Regions from separate parts of the Arthrobacter sp. Dra40 genome, predicted to be linked through region 3. Evidence: riboswitches for the same ligand, from Rfam matches in the RefSeq annotation. Region 3 holds a riboswitch; each other region holds the start of a gene.
The links. Region 3 has a riboswitch for S-adenosylmethionine ahead of AC5RWT_RS02820 (bifunctional o-acetylhomoserine/o-acetylserine sulfhydrylase). Riboswitches for the same ligand answer to the same signal wherever they lie in the genome.
Positions count from the first base shown of each region.

Region 1 (2,191 bases), on a different contig from region 3:
GCCGCAACACCGCGGCCGAGGAGACGTGGCTTGCCTGCACCGACGCGGACACCTTGGTGCCGGAAGACTGGCTGACGGCCTTTGCACGGCTGGCCAACGCCGGAGCCGATGCGGTGGCGGGGACGGTGGAACCCGAGACCGCCAGCCTGGCACCCGGGCTTTTGCGCGCCTGGCGGGAAAACTACACCGGGCAGGAACCGAGTACCAAGGTGCACGGCGCCAACCTCGGCGTCCGGGCGTCCATGTATCTGGCTGCCGGCGGCTTTCCTGCGCTCGCAGAACATGAGGACGTCCGGCTGGTCGAAGCCATCCGTTCGCTCGGCGGCGTGGTGTTGCCAGCGGCGCACCTGCAGGTCACCACCTCGGGCCGGCTGCGGGGCCGGACTCCTGGCGGGTTCGCCGGCTATCTTGCCAACCTCGAAGCGGCCGGCAGCTGACGCGCTCCCGCGAGAAACAGACGCGGAAGCGTGCCAGGCCACCCCTTAGCGCCGACGTGTCCGGGCTAAGCCCGGCACTCCAATGCCTCGCTGACCGGTCCTAGGTTGAAAAGGCGTCGGTCCACGATCGTCTCGATCGTCAGCACACTAAACCGCGCGTACCAGGTGATGTCGCCGCACGGCAGGGCCAAGGCCTCGGCGACGTCCGGCGTGTCGTGGTGCCAGTAGCGCCGCTCCTGGACTTCGTCGTCCAGACGGACTGTTCCTTCCGCCTCCAGATGAACGGCCACCGGAACTCCAACATCGTCGTGGAGTGCCTTCCGGGCCTGGATCCAATGGACGTTGTGTCCCGGGCCGAACCACGAGCACGGTTCCGTCCTGATCGGGGGCTCATCGTTGGCTCGGTTTGGGTAGTTGGCCATGCCAGTTCCTTTCAACGGTCCGCCACCGCGGACGCTCTTGCCTGTTCCAGTCGGAGACGGGCCGCTTCTTCATCCGAACCACCCGTGAGGTTGGGGTTGGTGTGCGGCCATGTCGGAGCATGTGCCCTCCTTGACGGAGGGCGGGGGCGCATCTCGTGAAGCTGCCTTCAGCCTAGTGGCCGCCTCTGACAAAATGGTGCGGCATGGCCAGCCCGGCCAGCGGCGGCGGCCGGCAGCTGAAGCGGCGCGCTTAGGACCCCCGGCCGGATTGCAGGACCTCCAGGTAGTGCGGGTTCTGCATGATCCCCAGCACGTTGCCGAACGGATCGACCACCGAGGCCGTGATGAAGCCGGGCCCCCGCTCGGTGACCGGCTCCAGTTCCTTGGCGCCCTTCTCCAGCAGCCGACGCCGGACGGCCTCCACGTCGTCCACGTGCCAGTAGAGGATGGCGCCGCCCGGATCTATCCCGTGTCCCCCCGGAGCATGCCTCGTGTCGATCAGGCCGAGCTCATGCTGGTAGTCGCCGATCCGGAACTCGGCATAGCCAGGCTGCTGGAAATACGGCTCTGTGTCCAGCAGGTCCGAGTACCACTCCACGGCGGCCGGCAGATCCGAGGTCCAGTAGCTGACCGTGCTCATTCCCCGCAGCATGGGTTCCCTCCCGGTCGATAGCCAGCGCCGCCCTAGGTCGCGGTTCGCCGTGATGGTGGGACGCTACCGCAGATCGCCCCTGCTGTCTGCCCCTCCCGGTGACGCCACGGACAGTCCTGCCTCTTCTGCGGCGGCGGTCAATTCACGGTCGTAGGCCACGAAGGTGTCGGTGTGGAGACGGAGCGCCGTGGCCAGATGGATCGCGTCCGCGGACCTGAGGCGTCCGGGCAGCGCGGCGGCGAACACCAGATCGTCGCGGGACAGATCAACCAGGTTGATGGCGGCAAGCACGGCATTGATGGTTCGGGCCGGGACGGCGGCGCCGACTCGCCGTCGGGCGGCATGATGCAGTTCGGTATAGAGGAGCATCGACGCCGTCAGTATCTCGCCATCCGCGCTGAAGCGGGTGAGCGTGCGTGCCAGCTTGGCAGATTCGTCCTCATCGATGACCAGCCAGGGGCTCTTCCGAAACGTGCCGGCGGCTTTCCAACCTCAGCTCTAAGTCATTCATGACCACGGCGGCCAGGTCTTCCAGCGTGAGGGTGTCCTCGGCGCTGAAGCCGCGCGGCTCGAAGTCCAGAACGCACAGCGTGCCCAGGTTGTAGCCGTCCCGGGTCTTCAACGGAACGCCCGCGTAGAACTTCAGTCCGAAGTCGCTGGCCACCAGTGAGTTGGACAGC
Region 1 is NZ_JBNHHB010000001.1:130,270-132,460, forward strand. It holds gene AC5RWT_RS00670 (glycosyltransferase family 2 protein) at 1-437, shown strand, start outside; gene AC5RWT_RS00675 (hypothetical protein) at 503-859, opposite strand; SAM riboswitch class IV at 888-1,020, opposite strand; gene AC5RWT_RS00680 (VOC family protein) at 1,110-1,499, opposite strand; gene AC5RWT_RS00685 (PIN domain-containing protein) at 1,575-1,964, opposite strand; gene AC5RWT_RS00690 (GAF domain-containing serine/threonine-protein kinase) at 1,951-2,191, opposite strand, start outside.
Region 1: another riboswitch for S-adenosylmethionine. It lies ahead of AC5RWT_RS00675 (hypothetical protein); the one in region 3 lies ahead of AC5RWT_RS02820 (bifunctional o-acetylhomoserine/o-acetylserine sulfhydrylase).

Region 2 (2,191 bases), on a different contig from region 3:
AGGGAGCTCCGCGGCCGGGAGCCCGCAGGATACCGCCGGGGAGGATGGGGCTGCCGGCACCGGTACTACCGCCGCGGCGGACGCTTCAGCCGCAGCCCTGGTCGCCGAACTTGCCAAGGACAAGGGCTGCACTTTGGAAGCCGTGGTGCTGGGCTGGCTGCTGCGCCATCCGGCGGGCATCCGCCCTGTCGTGGGTACCAGCAGCCCTGACCGGATCAGGGCCTGCGCCGAGGCAGAGGCAGTCGGGGAGGCGATGACGCGCCAGGAATGGTACGCCCTGTGGGTGGCGGCACGCGGGCGTCCCCTGCCCTGAGCCTTCCGCTTCTCCCGCGCCCAGACCTGGTCTCTAGACGAGGACGGGCTGCTTCAGCCGCCGGAAGACGGAGTCGTGGAAAACCAGCGGCTCATGAGTACCGTCATGGGTGGACAAGCCGTGCACCTCCAGCAGCACGACGTGGTGATCACCGGCCGGAACTTCTTGGTGCACTGAGCAGTCCAGCCACAGCGCCGCGTCGTTCAGAAAGAGGGCTCCCGGGTCGGTGCTGTGCAGGCTGAGGCCGGCGAAACGGTCGCCGTTCTTCGAGGCGATCTGGCGGCAGACGCCGTCGTGCTCCGTGCCCAGCACCGAGACGCCGATTCGTTCTGCCCCGCGGAGCAAAGGCCAGGTGCGGGACGTATTCTGCACGGCAAACATGACCAGCGGCGGCTCGAGCGAAACCCCGACCGTGAAGGAAGAAGCGACGATGCCTTGGGGCGCGCCGTCGACGATCGCGCACAGTGCGGCGATGCCCGACGGGAAGCGGCCGAAGGCGGAGCGGAGGGTATTGGGTGTCAGGTCATAATGGAGCGACATGGCCGTCCTTGAAGCTAGGGCGCATCCGCTGCTGCGGGGAGTACGCGTACTTGCTCGCCGACAAACCCGGCGGGCCGAATCATCACCTGGAGCACCCCGCTACGGTAGAGGGTTGCCGGCCAACCAGCCAGGGCTGTGCAGTTGGCGCTCTTGATTCGCTTCCACGCTAAGAGCCGGACGGGGGCCGCGTCAAACCCCGGTAACAGTTCGTCAAGATGTCATGATCCGTCGACGCCGGCACGGACCGTACGCCGGCGGAACGGGTGCGCCGGGTAGACGCCCAGCAGTCGGATTTCCGTGGTGAAGAAGTCCAGTTCCTCGAAGGCGTGGACCATTGCCTGATCTTCGGGGTGGCCTTCCACATCCACCATGAACACGGTGGCAGCGAACTCGCCGCCCACCATGTAGCTCTCCAGCCGGGTCATGTTGATCCCGTTGGTGGCGAACCCACCGAGAGCTTTGTACAGGGCCGACGGCACGTTCCGCACCCGGAAAACAAAGCTGGTCACGGCCGGACCGGGCAGCTCCTCCCGGGTCGGTACGGGCCGGCGGTCGGCCAGCACCACAAACCGGGTGGTGTTCGTGGGATCGTCCTCGACTTCTTCCGCGAAGACCTCCAGGCCATAGAGCTCGGCAGCCATCGGCGGCGCCAGGGAGACCTTGGTCGGGTCGTTCCACTCCGCCACCTCGCGCGCCGAACCGGCGGTGTCGCCGGCGATCACCGGCGTCAAGCCAAGCCGACGGATGAGGTTACGGCACTGGCCCAGCGCGTGAATGTGGCTATGCACCTCGCGGGCCTGCTCCACAGTCGCTCCGGGTACGCCCAGGAGGCTGAAGCGGATCGGCAGGAAAAACTCCTCCACGATCTGCAGGGTGGACTTGGGCAACAGCGCGTGGATGTCCGCTACCCGGCCGGCGATTGAATTATCGATGGGAATCATGGCCAGTTCGGCCGTGCCGCTTGTGACGGCGGCGAAGGCGTCCTCAAAGCTGGCGCACGGCACGGCCTCCCAGCCGGGGCGCACCTCAAGGCACGCCATGTGGGAGTTCGAACCGGGTTCACCTTGGTACGCAATAGCTGGAGCCATGGGCGAAATTATCCCACCGGGGCCGCCCGGCGCTTCATTCCGGGGCTTGGCCTGGCGTCACAAAAGCGCGGCAGCCGGTGCAGGGAGCCGGCTGCCGGACTTTTAGGCCAGCTGGGATTCCTGCGTGATGCCGTAGGGCACGTCCTCGCTCAGTTCCACGGTGAACTGCCCGGGGCCGGTGCGGGTAACGAGGATGCCGCACTCGCCGTCGATGGCCGCGATTTTTTGCAGCTCTTCTACCGCGGCATTG
Region 2 is NZ_JBNHHB010000025.1:50,750-52,940, reverse strand. It holds gene AC5RWT_RS13350 (aldo/keto reductase) at 1-313, shown strand, start outside; gene AC5RWT_RS13345 (flavin reductase family protein) at 347-853, opposite strand; SAM riboswitch class IV at 895-1,009, opposite strand; gene AC5RWT_RS13340 (prephenate dehydratase) at 1,072-1,941, opposite strand; gene AC5RWT_RS13335 (hypothetical protein) at 2,044-2,191, opposite strand, start outside.
Region 2: another riboswitch for S-adenosylmethionine. It lies ahead of AC5RWT_RS13345 (flavin reductase family protein); the one in region 3 lies ahead of AC5RWT_RS02820 (bifunctional o-acetylhomoserine/o-acetylserine sulfhydrylase).

Region 3 (2,191 bases):
TCGGCGATGATGTCATTGACGTTTTCGATGCCCACCGAGAGCCGGACCAGTCCGTCGGTCACGCCGGCGGACACCCGCTCCTCGGCCGAAAGCTGGGCGTGGGTGGTCGACGCCGGGTGGATCACCAGCGAGCGTACGTCGCCGAGGTTGGCGACATGGGAATGCAGTTCAAGGCCGTCCACAAAACGCTTGCCGGCTTCGATCCCGCCCTTGATCTCAAACGACACGATGGCGCCGGTGCCCTTGGGACCGTACTTGCGGCCGCGGTCGTACCACGGGCTCGACGGCAGGCCGAGGTACGCAACGGAAGCAACGTCGTCGTGCGCTTCGAGGAACTCCGCCACCTTCTGCGCGTTGGCCACGTGGCGCTCGACGCGCAGGCTCAGCGTCTCCAGCCCTTGGGCGATCAGGAAGGCGTTGAACGGGGAGATGGCGGACCCCAGGTCGCGCAGCAACTGCACGCGGGCCTTGAGGATGTAGGCCAGATTGGCGCCGAGTGCACTTCCGACGCCCAGGTCGCGGGCGAAGACCAGCCCGTTGTAGGTCTCGTCCGGGGTGTTGAAGCCCGGGAACTTCTCCGGATCGGCAGCGAAGTCGAAGGTGCCGGCGTCCACGATCACGCCGCCGATAGCCGTTCCGTGGCCGCCGAGGTACTTGGTGGCCGAATGGAGCACGATGTCTGCGCCCCACTCGATCGGCCGGATCAAGTACGGGGTGGCCAGCGTGTTGTCGACGATCAGCGGCACGCCGTTCTCATGGGCGATGCTGCTGACGGCTTCCAGGTCCAGGACGTCCTGGCGCGGGTTGGAGACCACCTCGCCGAAGAACGCCTTGGTGTTCGGCTGCACCGCGTCGCGCCACTGCTGCAGGTTGTCCGGATCCTCGACGAAGGTCACTTCGATGCCGAACTTGGGCAGCGTGGTGCGCAGCAGGTTGTACGTGCCGCCGTACAGGCTGGGGCTGGCCACGATGTGGTCGCCGGCCTCGGCCAGGTTCAGGATGGAGAACGTGGACGCGGCCTGGCCAGAGGCCAGCAGCAGCGCGCCGACGCCGCCTTCAAGACTTGCCAACCGGGCTTCGACCGCCTCGCTGGTCGGATTGCCGATCCGGGTGTAAATGGGCGCCAGTTCGGACAGGGCGAAGCGGTCCGCGGCGCTCTGCGCGCTGGGGAACACGAACGAGGTGGTTTGGTAGATCGGCAGTGCACGGGCGCCGGTGGCGGCATCCGGCTCCTGGCCGACGTGGATCTGACGGGTTTCAAAGGACCAGTCTGCATTGGACATGGTGCAACTCCTTCAAGGGAAGGGGTCATCCGGGATCCGGCCGTGCCGGCATGTCTATCCCGGGTGTGACCCGCGCTTGCGCACCGCCTGGTGGCGGCTGCCTGGTCTTCACCCGGGGCACCCCACCGCGGTTGGAGGGTTGCCGGCCAGCAAACCGGGGTTTCACGCTGGCACTCATGACCTGCGTACAGTCTCGGCGGAGAGCCCGCCCGGCCGCAACAATATGACACCTTATGACCGGCCGGGGCCGCACCCCCCGCCTTCCTTGTCGGCGCCCTGGGCAGCGTCAAGTTGTCAAGGGCTACTGCGAGAAACCATGGCGAAAGCACAGTGACTTAGGTCACCCTAAGTCGAGAGAGTCTTCACAAAGTGCCAAGATATGCCTATGCGCTTCGACCACGTTTCTTATGCTGCTGAGCCCGACGGTCTGGCTGCCACTTCAGAGCGGATTTCCAAAGCTCTGGGCATCGACGCAGTCAAGGGCGGGGTGCACCCCCGCTTCGGCACCCGCAATATGATCTTCCCCCTGACCGACCACCACTACCTGGAAGTGGTGGAGGTCCTGGACCACCCCGCGTCCGACAAGGCCCCCTTCGGCCAGGCCGTGCGTGCCCGGTCCGAAGCTGGCGGCGGCTGGATGGGCTGGTGCGTGGAAGTGGACGATCTGACCCCGTTCGAAGAGCGGCTGGGCCGTCATGCGGTTCCCGGAAACCGCAAGTTCCCGGATGGGCAGGAATTGAGCTGGCAGCAGATCGGCATCAAGGGCCTGATCGCAGACCCGCAGGTTCCCTACATGCTGCGCTGGGATGACGGCACCGAGGCGCTTCACCCGTCCAACGCCCGCCCGGCAACCGTCAAGCTGATCGGCCTGACCATTGCCGGTTCCTCGGAACGCGTGGCTGACTGGC
Region 3 is NZ_JBNHHB010000003.1:86,109-88,299, forward strand. It holds gene AC5RWT_RS02820 (bifunctional o-acetylhomoserine/o-acetylserine sulfhydrylase) at 1-1,283, opposite strand, end outside; SAM riboswitch class IV at 1,351-1,465, opposite strand; gene AC5RWT_RS02825 (VOC family protein) at 1,669-2,191, shown strand, end outside.